DNA from 2 places in the Streptomyces sp. NBC_00285 genome. Region 1 is predicted to be linked to the other one. Evidence: riboswitches for the same ligand, from Rfam matches in the RefSeq annotation. Region 1 holds a riboswitch; the other holds the start of a gene.
What was found. Region 1 has a riboswitch for glycine ahead of gcvT (glycine cleavage system aminomethyltransferase GcvT). Riboswitches for the same ligand answer to the same signal wherever they lie in the genome.
Positions count from the first base shown of each region.

Region 1 (7,716 bases):
ATGCTCTTGACGTAGTCGATGCCGGTGTCCTTGGCCTGCGGCACCGGAGCCGTCTGCGGGGTGGCGACCAGGTAGTCGAACTCCTGGAAGGCGCGGTCGAGCTTGAAGACGATCGTGGTGTCGTCCGGCGTCTCGATGGACTTCAGGCCCTCGGCGCTCTTGTCCTTGTAGGGGCCCTTGTAGGCCTTGCCGCCGATCAGGAACTGCTGGAAGTAGTTCGGGCCGAGGGAGAGCACGTCACGCGCGAAGTTGGAGCGCTCGACGCCGTACTTGACGTCCTTCGAGGTGATCGGGGTGCCGTCCTGGTACTTCAGGCCCGAACGCAGCTTGTACGTCCAGGTCTTGCCGCCGTCGCTGGGCACACCGGCGCTCGCGGCGAGGTCCGGGACCAGCTTGTTGCCCTCTTCGCCCGCGCCGGGCTGGAAGGTCATCAGCGGGCGGGCGTACAGCCGGCTGAGGTTGTACATGTAGGCGTAGTACGTGTTGCCCGGGTCGAAGGAGTCCGGCACGTCCGAGTACTCGTACGTGACCGTCCCACCCTTCTGGGTGGAGGCGTTGACGACACCCTTGGTCGCTGCGTTGGCCCCAGCCGACTTGTTCCCGTCTCCACCGTTGTCATCAGCCTTGCTGCAAGCCGAGAGCAACAGGCTCGCACTGCCGATGGCCGCTACTGCGGCCAGCGCTGACCTTCGCATGATGGTCTGCTTCCCCTTTGTTGTCGGAAATCTTTATGACTCTCACCGCGGCCGCGGATCAGCGGCTGCGCGGGTCGAGAGCGTCACGGAGACCGTCGCCGAGCAGATTGAATGCCAGCACGGTCACGAAGATGGCCAGACCAGGCACGATCAAGAACTGGGGGTCGACCTGGTAGTAGTCGACCGCCTGGTTGATCATGCCGCCCCAGGACGCCTGCGGAGGCTGGATGCCGACGCCGAGGAAGCTCAGGGACGCCTCGAAGAGGATGTTGGTCGGGATGAGCAGCGTCGAGTAGACGATGATCGGGCCGACGAGGTTCGGGAGCAGCTCGCGGAAGAGGATGTAGGGCCCTCTGGCCCCCATCCCCCGCGAGGCGTCGACGAACTCCCGCTCGCGCAGGGCCAGCGTCTGACCGCGCACGATGCGGCCCAGGTAGGGCCAGTTGAAGAAGCCGATGACGAAGATCAGCACGCTGATGTGCAGCGGCAGACCCTCCAGGCCGAAGGCACCGCCCTGGAGGGTGGCCGAGATGGCGATGGCGAACAGCAGCAGCGGGAACGCCAGGAAGGTGTCCATCAGCCGGCTGATGATCGTGTCGACCCGGCCGCCGTAGTAGCCCGCGACCACGCCGAGGACGGCGCCGATCGTGTTGGACAGGACCGTGGCGCCGAAGGCGACGACCAGGGAGACCCAGGAGCCCTCGAGGATGCGGGTGGCGATGTCGCGGCCGAACTTCGGCTCCACACCGAGCGGGTGGTCCCAGCTCATGCCGCCGAAGTCGCCCTTGGGCAGCGAGGTGTTGGGGTCGATCAGGTCCTGGTGGAGGGCGTTCGGGTCCAGGCCGAGCATGGCCTGGATGGGACGCGAGAGCACCGCGAGCAGGATCAGCAGGATGACGATCACACCGCCGGCGACCGCCACCTTGTCCCTCTTGAAACGGGACCAGGCGATCTGCCCCAGGGAACGGCCCTCGATCTGCCCCTTGTCGACGCCGGCGAGGACAGCCTCCGGCTGCACCTCGGCCTGCGCCCCGGTGGTCTCGATCGGTGCGGTCACAGTGACCCGACCCCTCTCGCCGGTGGTGACCGGCCTACACCTGCCGTGGATTACGGCTTTGTCGACTTGCTCGTGTTCACAGGATTCTCCGATCCCGCATCTGACTGGGGAGTCTTCAACGTGGCTGCGATCACCCGCCAGGCCTGGCGAAGAAAGTATGCGCAACCGTGATGCAGTAAGGAGGATTCCGTTATCCGAACACTGGGTAACGCCCCTCGGACGCGGGGCAGTTGGGACAGAAGCGGAGATTAGCCGACCTTGCGGACCAATCGCCGTTATCTACGCGCGGAGAAATGTGGTTGTAACGTGATGGCGTAAGAAAGAGGGAAGTGACTTTCAGTAGCCTCCGCCGGCCGGAGGGTAGCCGTACCCGGCTGCCGGGGCCTGGGCGGGGGCGCCGTGGGCCTCGCGGTCGTAGAAGGGCCGGGCACCGGCCCGCATCCACAGGGCCACCGGGTCGTACTCGTCGGACATCGCCACGGTCGACACCGGGAGGCCGTCCGGGACGGCGCCGATGGACTGCTGCATCATCCCGCGCACCGAGTCGACGGCCGAGGGGCTGGTGTCGTACACGTCGAGACCGATGGCGAGATATGGCGCACCGAGCGCCGGCTGCACCCAGGCGCGGCGCAGCGAGCGGACCGCCGGGGTGCGGTGGGCGTTGTGCGAGAGCAGGGCGTAGAACTGCGGGACCTCGATACCGGGTTCCGACAGCCGCAGCGGTCCCGCGGGCTGGCGCTCCAGGCCGGTCGCGATGCGGCGCAGGTCGAGCCAGGGGATGCCGACGCCGCCGCCCGGGGCGTGCGGGTTGAGCCAGAGCCCGTAGTGGTCGGGGAACAGGGTGCGGGCCACGTCGATGCCTTCGACCACTTCGTAGGAGCGGTTCCAGCCACTGGCGCTCAACTCCTGGGCGGAGGTGACGCATGGGGCGTAGCCGTAGCCCTCGACCTCCATGTTTCCGTACTGGGCGTCGGGGGAGCCGGACTGGCCGTGCCACAGAAGCATCCAGACCTGGCCGGAGTTGGGGGTCGCGAGGGCGCGCAGCAGTGCCTCGTAGGCGTCGTAGCGCCCGGGGGTCACCTGGCGCAGCATGTGCTCGACCTGGCCGGTCGTGGTGGCGCTCACCCTGTTTCGCCCCTTCTTGAAGTCGGCCCCGAGTTTGGACCCAGCTTAAGCGCCCACGAGCCCGGGATCTGTGCGCTGTCGACGGGTGCGCTCGTCCGTGACCGGTCGCGCCCGCGGCGGACCGCATAGTGGCACAGTCCCGCGCCCCGGGCCGGGTTGTTCCCGGGGCGGGTGTCGAACGCGGCGGCGTCCGGTGCGTGCGATCGCAACGCGAAGGGCCGCCCGGTACCGGGTGCGACAGGGCGAATGTGCGCGCCGGGACGGCGGGATCGTCGAAGCACACCTAGCCCTGCGTGTAGAAGGGCCGTACCTGTTCGCGCATCCAGTGCCCCACCGGGTCGTCCGCCACGTCCAGCAGGACCAGGTTCACCGGCCACCGGACCGGGGTCCGGTGCAGGGCCCGGCCGAGAGCGTCCATCGGCAAGGTGCGCAGATCTCCCTCCCATTGGGAGAGTTCGACGCCCACGAACATCACCGGGTCGGCCGTCTCGATGGCCGCAAGGCAGCGGCGGGCCGTCAGGACCACGCCGGTCGCCGCGAACTCCGCGGAGGCGGTGGCGAGGAAGTCGACCGGGTCGTCCTGCCAGTCCGGTTCGTAGAGCTTGACCCGCCCGCCGGTGTTGGGGCCGTCGAGGGGGGAGCGGCCCACCCGGCAGAGGTCGGCGACGGCGGCCGGGGGGAGCGGGACGCCGACCACACCGTCGGGGTTCAGGGCGAGGCCCACGTGCGGGGGCAGGCCACGGGCGAACTCGACCGCCGGGGCGATGGTGCACGACAGATGGCTGCCGACGACCTGGCGGAACTGCTCCTCGGAGCTGAAGACCGGCACGAACGCCTGGCCGCCGATCTCCAGCGTGGGCAGGTCGAGGGGGCCGCTGTGCGGGCCGCCGCCGTTCGGCAGGGGGATCCAGACGAAGCTGCGGCCGAGCACCTCGATGATCCGGGCGCATGCCGAGGGCATGCCGAGGGAGGCGGAGAGCACCTCCTCCAGTTCGTTGCCCGGCCATCCGCCGTGCGGATGGGGGTGTGCCGTCTGTGCCGGAAACTCCGAGAAGTCCGCGGGGAGATCCGCCGGGAAATCCATCTGTGCGACCGCCTGCTGTGAACCCAGTACTGATGTGGCTGAAAGGCTAGCGGGTACGGCGGGAGCCGGCCCCGGCCCGGACGAGTTCTTCCCGCCTCAGCCGGTGAAGCCGATCCGCCGCAGGACGTCCGCCGCCTCCCGGTCGACCAGCACCGCCGAGGCGCAGCCCTGGGGCAGGTCGCCCCGCTCCACGGCACGGATCAGGCGGGCGGCCGCGCCCCGGTGGCGCAGGAAGGCGTACCGCGAGACACCCCGGCCGCGTTCGCGCTGGCCCTCCAGCGCTGCGTCCGCCGTGACGTCGAGGAGCAGCAGGTGCAGGGTGCCGCCCCGGCGGCGGGCCTCGCGGGCCAGCCAGCCGCGCACCCAGGTCTGCGTCCCGCAGTCGTGCACGACGACCCCCTCGCCGGAGCGCAGGGCGCGGCGCAGTCCGGCGTAGTGCGCGAGCCGGACCAGGGGGCGGTAGACGGCGTACGGCAGGAAGCGGGACAGTCGGCCGTCCCAGCGGTCGCGGGTGTCCTGGGAGTCGATGCGTGCCCCTGTGACCGCACGCTTCATCAGGGTGGACTTGCCGCTGCCGGGCAGGCCGGTGATGACGACGAGGTCCTTGGGGCCGAAGAGCAGGGCGTGCGGGCTGTGTCCCAGGCGGTCGCGCAGGTCACGGACGACCGGCGCCGGGCGCGTGCCGCGGGCCTCGACGGCCGGGGCCGCGGGCTGCTCGGGCAGCGCCAGGCCCGAGGTAGTCGCGTACGCGGTGGTCCTGTTCACCGTCATCGTCCTCCTCCGGGGTCAGGGTCTCCCCTCCCCACCAAGCGTAAAGAGAAGGTAATGGATGATCTCCCGTGTTTCTGTACGCGTACCGCCACAAGCCAGTTACAAAGGGAGGGGCCGGGTGCGGCCCTGCCGCCCGCCCGCGATGCGTGCAATGATGTCGGCGCCAACTGCATACCGGCCGCTTGAATCCGCGCGGGAGAGTCCTGGGTACATGTACCCGGGCGCCGAAGGAGCAAGTCCCTCCCTTGAATCTCTCAGGCCCCCGTTACCGCGCGGGCGAGGCACATCTGAAAAGCGGGCCGCCCACTCGAAGGCGGCTCCACCCAAGGTGCAAGCCATGTTTCTTCATGGCGAACCTCTCAGGTTCCGATGACAGATGGGGAGGAATCACCTCGCCCGTCACACCCATGTCCTGGGATCCTTGGAGACGACCGCCCGATGAGCAGTTCTGAACCCCGTCACACCGCCCTCGATGCCCTGCATCGCTCGCTCGGCGCGACGATGACCGACTTCGCCGGCTGGGACATGCCCCTGCGGTACGGCTCCGAGCGCGACGAGCACACCGCGGTGCGTACGAAGGCCGGGCTCTTCGACCTCTCCCACATGGGGGAGATCACGGTGAGCGGACCGGCCGCGGCTGCCCTTTTGAACTTCGCCCTCGTCGGCAACATCGGCTCCGTCGGTGTCGGCCGGGCCCGCTACACCATGATCTGCCAGACCGACGGCGGCATCCTGGACGACCTGATCGTCTACCGGCTCGGCGAGACCGACTACATGGTGGTCGCCAACGCCTCCAACGCCCAGGTCGTCCTGGACGCGCTGACCGAGCGCGCGGCCGGCTTCGACGCCGAGGTGCGGGACGACCGGGACGCGTACGCGCTGATCGCCGTACAGGGACCGGAGTCTCCGGGGATCCTCGCGTCCCTGACCGACGCCGATCTCGACGGGCTGAAGTACTACGCCGGTCTGCCGGGCACGGTCGCCGGGGTCCCCGCGCTGATCGCGCGCACCGGGTACACCGGCGAGGACGGCTTCGAGCTGTTCGTGAAGCCGGAGCACGCGGTCGAGTTGTGGCAGGCGCTGACCAAGGCCGGCGAGGGTGTGGGCCTGGTCCCCTGCGGACTGTCCTGCCGGGACACCCTGCGTCTGGAAGCGGGCATGCCGCTGTACGGGCACGAGCTGTCGCGGGAGCTGACCCCCTTCGACGCCGGGCTCGGCCGGGTCGTGAAGTTCGAGAAGGAGGGGGACTTCGTCGGGCGCGAGGCCCTCCACAAGGCCGCCTCGCGTGCCGCCGAGAACCCCCCTCGCGTCCTCGTCGGCCTGGTCGCCGAGGGCCGTCGGGTGCCGCGTGCCGGGTACGCCGTCGTCGCGGGCGGTGCGGTGATCGGCGAGGTCACCTCCGGCGCCCCCTCCCCCACGCTGGGCAGGCCGATCGCCATCGCGTACGTCGACGCCGCGCACGCGACGCCGGGCACGGCCGGTGTCGGTGTGGACATCCGGGGCAGCCACGAGGCGTACGAGGTCGTGGCGCTGCCGTTCTACAGGCGTCAGAAGTAGAAGCCGAAACAGGCGTCCGGAAACAAGCGGCCTGACAGGGCCGCCGTAGGTGATGCTGAGCACATAGTCGCTGCTCAAGCGCGCCTCGCGCAGTACCCCCATTCACCAGCACTCCCCCGCGTACAGGAGAATTCAGGCCATGAGCAACCCCCAGCAGCTGCGTTACAGCAAGGAGCACGAGTGGCTGTCGGGCGCCGAGGACGGCGTCTCGACGGTCGGCATCACGGAGCACGCGGCCAACGCGCTCGGCGATGTCGTCTTCGTCCAGCTCCCGGAGGTCGGCGCCACGGTGACCGCGGGCGAGACCTGCGGCGAGCTGGAGTCCACCAAGTCGGTCAGCGACCTGTACTCCCCGGTGGCCGGTGAGGTCACCGAGGTCAACGAGGACGTCGTCAACGACCCGTCGCTGGTGAACTCCGCCCCCTTCGAGGGCGGCTGGCTGTTCAAGGTACGCGTCACGGAGGAGCCGGCCGACCTCCTCTCCGCCGACGAGTACACCGCCTTTTCCGCCGGCTGAGGAGCTGCACACCCGATGACCGTGACGTCCGCACTGAACACACCCCTGCACGAACTCGACCCGGAGATCGCCGCCGCGGTCGACGCCGAGCTGCACCGCCAGCAGTCCACCCTCGAAATGATCGCGTCCGAGAACTTCGCGCCGCTCGCGGTCATGGAGGCACAGGGCTCGGTCCTGACCAACAAGTACGCCGAGGGCTATCCGGGCCGCCGCTACTACGGCGGCTGTGAGCACGTCGACGTGGCCGAGCAGATCGCGATCGACCGGGTCAAGGAGCTGTTCGGCGCCGAGTACGCCAACGTGCAGCCGCACTCCGGCGCCTCCGCCAACCAGGCCGCCCTGTTCGCGCTGGCCCAGCCCGGCGACACCATCCTCGGGCTCGACCTCGCGCACGGCGGTCACCTCACCCACGGGATGCGGCTGAACTTCTCCGGCAAGCAGTTCGACGTGGTCGCCTACCACGTCGACGAGGCCGGGCTCGTCGACATGGCCGAGCTGGAACGGCTGGCCAAGGAGCACCGCCCGAAGGTGATCATCGCGGGCTGGTCCGCCTACCCGCGGCAGCTGGACTTCGCGGAGTTCCGGCGGATCGCCGACGAGGTCGAGGCGTACCTGTGGGTCGACATGGCGCACTTCGCCGGTCTCGTGGCCGCCGGGCTGCACCCGAACCCCGTCGAGTACGCGGACGTGGTCACCTCCACGACCCACAAGACGCTGGGCGGCCCGCGCGGCGGGATCATCCTCGCGAAGAAGGAGTTCGCGAAGAAGCTGAACTCCTCCGTCTTCCCGGGCTTCCAGGGTGGTCCCCTGGAGCACGTGATCGCGGCGAAGGCCGTGTCCTTCAAGGTCGCCGCCTCGGAGGAGTTCAAGGAGCGCCAGCGGCGTACGGTGGACGGTGCGCGCATCCTCG
Region 1 covers NZ_CP108055.1:7,484,885-7,492,600, reverse strand. Annotated here, with positions in the region: gene OHT57_RS34695 (ABC transporter substrate-binding protein) at 1-695, opposite strand, end outside; gene OHT57_RS34690 (ABC transporter permease) at 754-1,752, opposite strand; gene OHT57_RS34685 (enhanced serine sensitivity protein SseB C-terminal domain-containing protein) at 2,089-2,844, opposite strand; gene OHT57_RS34680 (enhanced serine sensitivity protein SseB) at 3,161-3,961, opposite strand; gene OHT57_RS34675 (AAA family ATPase) at 4,058-4,732, opposite strand; glycine riboswitch at 4,916-5,013, shown strand; glycine riboswitch at 5,014-5,118, shown strand; gene gcvT (glycine cleavage system aminomethyltransferase GcvT) at 5,171-6,289, shown strand; gene gcvH (glycine cleavage system protein GcvH) at 6,429-6,806, shown strand; gene glyA (serine hydroxymethyltransferase) at 6,822-7,716, shown strand, end outside.

Region 2 (7,716 bases), 5.6 Mb from region 1:
TCATCGTCGCCGTCCTGCTGTTCGGCCTCGGTTTCGGCCTCGCCGTCCAGGTGGCGTCGAACAGCGACAGCGACAGCGCGCTGCGCGGGGCGCGGCAAGAGGATCTCGTACGCATCCTGGATGAACTGGACGACCGTACTCAGCGTCTTGAAGACGAGAAGCAGGGTCTCGAGAAGCAGCGGGACGAGTTGGAGAACAGCTCCGACCAGGCCGAGGAGGCTCGCAAGCAGACGGTCGAGAAGGAGCGGCAACTCGGCATTCTCGCGGGCACCGTGGCCGCGCAGGGGCCGGGCATCACGATGACGATCGAGGACACCAAGGGGACGGTCGAGGCAGACATGCTGCTCGACGCGATCCAGGAGTTGCGGGCGGCCGGGGCGGAGGCGATCCAGGTGAACGGTGTGCGGGTCGTCGCGGGCACCTATCTGTCGGATTCCGACAAGAGAGTGAACGTCGACGGGAACAAGATCTCCACGCCGTTTCGTTTCAAGGTCATCGGCAATCCGCAGGACCTCGAACCGGCTCTCAACATTCCTGGAGGCGTGGTGCAGACTCTTGAGAAGGAGCAGGCCACCGTTACCGTCGAGCGGTCGGGCAAGATCGTCGTGGACGCCTTGCGAGCGGCGAAGCGGCCTGACTACGCTCGGTCGTCCTCCCGGTGAACCGGGGGTGCATGCGGCGCGTCGGGCCAGGGCATGAGGTTGCGGGGGGTCGGCGCACCGAATGGGTGGTGCGTGGTGGAAACTGTCTGGTGGAAACGGACGTTGTGAGGGTGTCCGGGTCGACCGGTGTGTTCAATCAGGGTTCGTCCTGCCCCACGGGCGGGTCTGTTTCGGTCAAGGGGAATCGCCCGTGAAGTTGTTTGCGAAGTTGTTCGGCAAGAGTGCGCGAGAGGGCAGCGACAACGCGACCGCTCGTCATCGCGCACAGCCCGACTCAGAGGGTGAGCGCCCGCTGTTCCGGGATCAGCTCGGTGGCCCGGGCAGTGACGTTCCCGGAGGTCAGGGCGTGCCGTCTGTTGACCCTGCCCAGTCCGGCGACATAGGTTTCGGGCAGCCGTCAACCTCAAGTACGGGTGGAGGGTTTTCCCCTATGTCGGCCCAGGTGTGTACGAGGTGCGGTAACCGCAACGCGGAGAACAGCCGCTTCTGCTCCAACTGCGGCGCCCCGCTGCGAGCCGGGGCCGTACCCGAGCGTCCCTCGGAGACGACCTCCACCATCTCCATCTCCGGGCTCGAGGCGTACGACGCCGAGGTCACCGGGCAGACGCAGATGCCGGCCCTGTCGCCGGAGGCGCAGGCGGCCGTCGACGCGTTGCCGCTGGGCTCCGCGCTGCTGGTGGTGCGTCGCGGGCCGAACTCGGGCAGCCGCTTCCTGTTGGACGGCGAGCTGACCACGGCCGGCCGGCATCCGCAGAGCGACATCTTCCTCGACGACGTCACCGTCTCGCGTCGGCATGTGGAGTTCCGTCGCGGCCAGGACGGCGCGTTCACCGTGTCCGACGTGGGCAGTCTCAACGGCACGTACGTCAACCGTGAGCGGATCGACTCGGTCGCTCTGAACAACGGCGACGAGGTGCAGATCGGCAAGTACCGGCTGGTGTTCTACGCGAGCCAGCGGGGCTACTGACCCTCCCAGGGAAGGTCCATGCTTCAAACACCGAGCGGCGGTGCGGGATACGGCACCGCCGCCACGGACAGTGGGCTGATGAGTATCGGCACGGTGCTGAACGTGCTGCGCGACGAGTTTCCCGAAGTCACGATCTCCAAGATCCGTTTCCTGGAGTCCGAGGGGCTCATCGAGCCGCAGCGGACCCCCTCCGGGTATCGCAAGTTCAGCGACCGGGACCTCCAGCGGCTCGGTCACGTCCTGAGGATGCAGCGGGACCACTATCTGCCGCTCAAGGTGATCCGTGAGCACCTGGACGCCATGGAGCGCGGCGAGGCCGCGGCGCTGCCCACGGTGGGCCGTCAGCGCGACGGAGAAACGGTCCTGGAGGTCTCCGAGGGACCCACCGCGGCGCGGATCGGCAGGGCCGAGCTGCTCGCCGCCGCCGAGATCGGCGAGTCGGAGCTGGCGGAGTGGGAGTCGTACGGGCTCATCACCGCGCTGCCGGACGGGGCGTACGACGCCGAGGTGGTCACGGTCGCCGCGCTCGTCGCCGAACTCGGGCGGTTCGGGATCGAGCCGCGGCATCTGAGGGCGATGAAGGCCGCCGCCGAACGCGAGGCTGGGCTCGTGGAGCAGGTGGTGGCCCCGCTGAAGCGCCACCGCAACCCGCAGACCCGCGCACACGCGGAAGCCCGTGCGAAGGAACTCGCCGGCCTCACGGTGAAGCTGCATGCGGCACTCGTGCAGACCGCGCTCGGTGTACGACTGCCCTGAGGGCGGCTGGTGCAGGAACTGTCACCCGTTTCCTGCCCGACTACCCAAACGTCCCGGGCACGGCCTAGGGTTGCTGTGTGAACGAGCTCGATGTCGTAGGTGTCCGGGTCGAAATGCCCTCCAACCAACCGATCGTGCTCCTGCGTGAAGTGGGAGGCGACCGCTACCTTCCCATCTGGATCGGGCCCGGGGAGGCGACTGCGATCGCCTTCGCGCAGCAGGGCATGGCCCCCGCACGACCGCTGACCCACGACCTGTTCAAGGACGTGCTGGAGGCGGTCGGCCAGGAGCTCACCGAAGTGCGCATCACGGACCTTCGTGAGGGCGTCTTCTACGCGGAGCTGGTCTTCGCCAGCGGGGTCGAGGTGAGCGCGCGGCCGTCCGACGCCATAGCGCTGGCCCTGCGCACCGGGACGCCCATCTACGGCAGCGACGGAGTACTCGACGACGCCGGCATCGCGATTCCGGACGAGCAGGAGGACGAGGTGGAGAAGTTCCGCGAGTTCCTCGACCAGATCTCCCCCGAGGACTTCGGCACCAGCAGCCAGTGAGACAGAGTCAGCCGACCCGGCGGATCAGTGGTCCGTGAGAGGTCGGCTGTGTCCGGTCGTCACCAAAATGCTGGCATTTGCCACCGGCGTGTGAGAGCGTCCTGCGGCCCGTTCGGAGCACATTCGGCTAGCCTTTCCCCGCGGTTGGATACGGGAAACCACTCCTAGGGTGATTATCACTCGGCGTGCCGAGTGTGGCGATCGTTGACGCACCCCTGGTGACTGCCTACCGTCGAGAAGGCAGGTCAAGGACGGAGGTCGGCGTGAGAAGCAGCGGCGACGGTACGGCTGGGGGTGCCCCCGGACGGAGTCTCGGGGCAAGCGGTCCGTACCCTCCCCCAAGCTCTCAACTTCGGTCGAGTTGGGCAGACCCCCAGCACGGCAGTGCGGCCGAGCACGTTCCGCAGCGAACGGCGGCCGTGCCGAGCAGCGGAGGGGCGACGTCCATGGCGTCCGAGCAGATCGGCTATCGCGGCCCTACGGCCTGCGCGGCGGCCGGCATCACCTACCGGCAGCTCGACTACTGGGCGCGCACCGGGCTCGTCGAGCCGAGCGTGCGGCCCGCCCACGGGTCGGGGACACAGCGGCTCTACAGCTTTCGGGACGTCGTCGTCCTGAAGATCGTCAAGCGGTTCCTCGACACCGGCGTGTCCCTGCAGAACATCCGCACCACGGTCCAGCACCTGCGGGAGCGGGGCTTCCAGGACCTGGAGCGCATGACGCTCATGAGCGACGGTGCCACGGTCTACGAGTGCACCTCGCCGGACGAGGTCCACGCGCTGCTCCAGGGCGGTCAGGGAATCTTCGGGATCGCCGTGGGTGTCGTGTGGCGTGACGTCGAGAGCGCCCTGTCCCAACTGCACGGAGAGCGCATCGACACCGGGGAGACCCTGGTGGGACACAACCCCGCAGACGAGTTGGCGCGGCGGCGCAACCGGGCGGTCTGAGGCCCGTACCGCCCTTCGGGGCGGGCATTGTCAGTGGCGTAGGGCAGCATCGGACCTGTGAGAAAAGCGCCCACGATCCTGCATCTCGACATGGATGCCTTCTACGCCTCGGCGGAGCAGGCGTCCAAGCCGAGTCTGCGCGGGAAGGCCGTCGTCGTGGGCGGTCTGGGGCCGCGGGGCGTGGTGGCGACCGCGTCGTACGAGGCCCGGGTGTTCGGCGTGAACTCGGCGATGCCCACGGCCCAGGCCAGACGGCTCGCGCCGAACGCCGCCTATCTCGTGCCCCGCTTCGACCTCTACCGGTCGATCAGCGAGCAGGTGATGGGGCTGCTGAGGGAGCTGTCTCCGCTGGTGGAGCCCCTGAGCCTGGACGAGGCCTTCGTGGACCTGGAGGCCGGGGGCACGGCTTGGGACGACCGGTCGGCGCGCCTGGCCGGGGCGAAGCTGCGGGCCGACATACGGGCCGGCACAGGATTGACGGGGTCAGTGGGACTCGCCGCGTCCAAGATGCTCGCGAAGATCGCCTCCGAGCAGGCCAAGCCGGACGGGCTGGTGGTGATCGAACCGGGTACCGAGCGCGCGCTGCTCGGGCCGATGCCGGTGCGGACGCTGCCGGGGGTGGGGCCGGCGACGGGAGACCACCTGCGGCGGGCCGGCATCCATACGGTCGACGAGATCGTGGAGGCGGGGGAGGACGAGCTGGTACGGCTGCTGGGCAAGGCGCACGGGCACGGGTTGTACGCGATGGCGCTGGCCCGGGACGAGCGGCCCGTGGTGGCGGAGCGTGAGACGAAGTCGGTGTCGGTGGAGGACACGTACGACGTGGACATCCATGACCGTGTCCGGGTGGGGCTGGAGGTGCAGCGGCTGGCCGACCGGTGTGTGCGGCGGCTGCGGGGGGCCGGGCTGTCGGGGCGCACCATCGTGCTGAAGGTGCGGCGGTACGACTTCTCGACGCTGACGCGGTCCGAGACCCTGAGGGGGCCCACGGACGATCCCACGGTGGTCCGGGAGGCCGCCCTGCGCTTGCTGGAGGGCGTGGACTCCACGGGGGGTGTGCGGTTGCTGGGGGTGGGCGTGAGCGGGCTGGCCGACTTCACCCAGGAGGACTTGTTCGCTCAGGCCATGGAGGAGCGAGGAGAGCACACCGTCGAGGAGGCGGCTGATGACACCCCTGTGGAGGAGCGTGACGTGGCGGTCGGGCGGAGGTGGGTCGCCGGTCACGATGTGCGGCATGCCGAGTTCGGGCACGGGTGGGTGCAGGGGAGCGGGCTGGGGAGGGTGACCGTGCGGTTCGAGACGCCGGATTCGGAACCGGGGCGGGTGCGGACGTTCCGGGTCGAGGATCCTGCGTTGGAGGTGGCGGAGCCGTTGCCGTTGGTGGAGGCGGCCGGTCCCCATCGGATCACCCGTGACGGGTTCGTCGGTGGGTGAGTGGGCCGGAGGCTCCCTCAGGCCTCGGCTTCCTCCGTGCCCGCAAGCTTGCCGAAGTCCCGGTCCGGGAACGGGGGCGGCGGGGCCGTGTCGAGGCCGTAGTGGTGGTAGAGCTGGAGTTCCTGGTCGGGGGAGAGGTGCCGGCCCACGCCGAAGTCGGGGGCTTCCTTGATGAGGGCGCGGTCGAAGGGGATGTGCAGGGTGCCTTCGATCACTTCGCTCGGTCCCAGGGGGACGAAGGCGTCCCTGGAGAAGAGGCCGGTGCGTATGGCTGCCCACTCGGGCATGCCGGTCGCGTCGTCCAGGTAGACCTCGTCGATACTGCCGATCTTGGTGCCATTGCGGTCGAACGCCTTGCGGCCGATCAGGTTGCGCGGATCGATGTCGGTCTGCACGGGCCCTCCACTTGGTCGCACCTCATCCGAAGCGGTCGTAAGCACTACGAAAGAGCACATTGGGGTGTGCGGCCACTCGAAAGCTCGGGCGTTGACCTCGCTGGTACTGTTGCAGGCGGCTGTCGACACCGTGCGGGAGAGTCCTCCAGACATCATCGGAGGCGCCGAAGGAGCAAATCCTCCCCAGAATCTCTCAGGCTCACGTACCGCACGGGCGAGGTCACTCTGGAAAGCAGGGCGGGTGTCGACGGCTTCCGCTCTCACCGACGGTGAAAGCCGGTCGCTCTCGGGCGGCCTGGTGAAGCTCTCAGGTTGAGATGACAGAGGGGGAGGCCGTCGGGGTACCCGTGCCGGGGTGTACCCCTCGAAGGTCGTGTCAGACCAGGAGGCCTCCGCAATGACCGCCCATCGCATTCCGCTCTCCGCCCTCGAGCAGGGAATCCCCTTCGAGCAGCGTCACATCGGCCCCGACCACGGGGCTCAGGCCAAGATGCTCGCCCAGGTCGGCTACGGCTCGCTGGACGAACTCACCGCCGCCGCGGTGCCGGATGTGATCAAGAACGCCGATGCCCTGGAGCTTCCCGGAGCGCGTACCGAGGCCGAGGTGCTGGCCGAGCTGCGGTCGCTGGCCGACCGGAACCAGGTGCTCGACTCCATGATCGGGCTCGGGTACCACGGCACCTTCACTCCGCCTGTCATCCTGCGCAACGTCATGGAGAACCCGGCCTGGTACACGGCTTACACGCCCTATCAGCCGGAGATCTCGCAGGGACGGCTTGAGGCCCTGCTCAACTTCCAGACCATGGTCGCAGACCTCACCGGGCTGCCCACCTCCGGTGCCTCGCTGCTCGACGAGGGGACAGCGGCGGCCGAGGCCCTGGCGCTGTCCCTCCGGATGGGGAAGAACAAGAAGGGGATCTTCCTCGTCGACGCCGACGCGTTGCCGCAGACCATCGCAGTGATCCGGACCCGCGCCGAGCCGACCGGCGTCGAGGTCGTCGTCGCCGACCTCAGCGACGGGATCCCGGCCGAGCTCGCCGAGCGGGAGATCAACGGCGTGCTCGTCCAGTACCCCGGCGCCTCCGGGGCCGTACGCGACATCAAGGCGGTCGTCGACCAGGCTCATGAGCTCGGCGCGCTCGTGACCGTCGCCGCCGATCTGCTTGCGCTGACCCTGCTGAAGTCGCCCGGCGAGCTCGGGGCGGACATCGCGGTTGGGACCACACAGCGTTTCGGTGTGCCGATGGGGTTCGGCGGTCCGCACGCCGGATACATGGCCGTGCGGGAGAAGTTCGCGCGGAGCCTGCCCGGGCGGCTCGTGGGCGTGTCCGTGGACGCCGACGGGAACAAGGCCTACCGGCTCGCGCTCCAGACGCGTGAGCAGCACATCCGCCGGGAGAAGGCGACCAGCAACATCTGCACGGCCCAGGTGCTGCTCGCGGTGATGGCCGGGATGTACGCCGTCTACCACGGGCCCGAGGGGCTCAGGGGCATCGCCCGCCGTACGCACCGCTACGCGAACATCCTCGCCGCGGGCCTCACGGCCGGTGGGGTCGAGGTCGTGCACGGCTCCTACTTCGACACGCTGACCGTGCGCGTGCCCGCGAAGGCCGCCGAAGTCGTCTCCGCGGCGCGGCACAACGGCGTCAACGTCCATCTCGTCGACGCCGACCATGTGTCCATCGCCTGCGACGAGACCACCGCGCGGGCTCAACTCGCCGCCGTGTGGGGCGCGTTCGGGGTCGAGGCCGACATTGAGGCACTGGACGCGGCCACTGAGGAGGCACTGCCGGACGCGTTGCTGCGCGCCGACGACTTCCTCGCCCATCCCGTCTTCCACCAGTACCGCTCCGAGACCGCGATGCTGCGCTACCTGCGCCGGCTGGCCGACCGCGACTACGCGCTCGACCGCGGCATGATCCCGCTGGGCTCCTGCACCATGAAGCTCAACGCGACCACCGAGATGGAACCGGTCACCTGGCCCGAGTTCGGGCAGCTGCACCC
Region 2 covers NZ_CP108055.1:1,903,885-1,911,600, reverse strand. Annotated here, with positions in the region: gene OHT57_RS08715 (DUF881 domain-containing protein) at 1-662, shown strand, start outside; gene OHT57_RS08710 (FHA domain-containing protein) at 724-1,629, shown strand; gene ftsR (transcriptional regulator FtsR) at 1,648-2,385, shown strand; gene OHT57_RS08700 (bifunctional nuclease family protein) at 2,463-2,936, shown strand; gene OHT57_RS08695 (MerR family transcriptional regulator) at 3,200-3,883, shown strand; gene OHT57_RS08690 (DNA polymerase IV) at 3,941-5,317, shown strand; gene OHT57_RS08685 (PRC-barrel domain-containing protein) at 5,335-5,712, opposite strand; glycine riboswitch at 5,836-5,931, shown strand; glycine riboswitch at 5,932-6,046, shown strand; gene gcvP (aminomethyl-transferring glycine dehydrogenase) at 6,110-7,716, shown strand, end outside.
Region 2: linked by a shared signal. The riboswitch ahead of gcvP (aminomethyl-transferring glycine dehydrogenase) and the one ahead of gcvT (glycine cleavage system aminomethyltransferase GcvT) in region 1 are both predicted to bind glycine.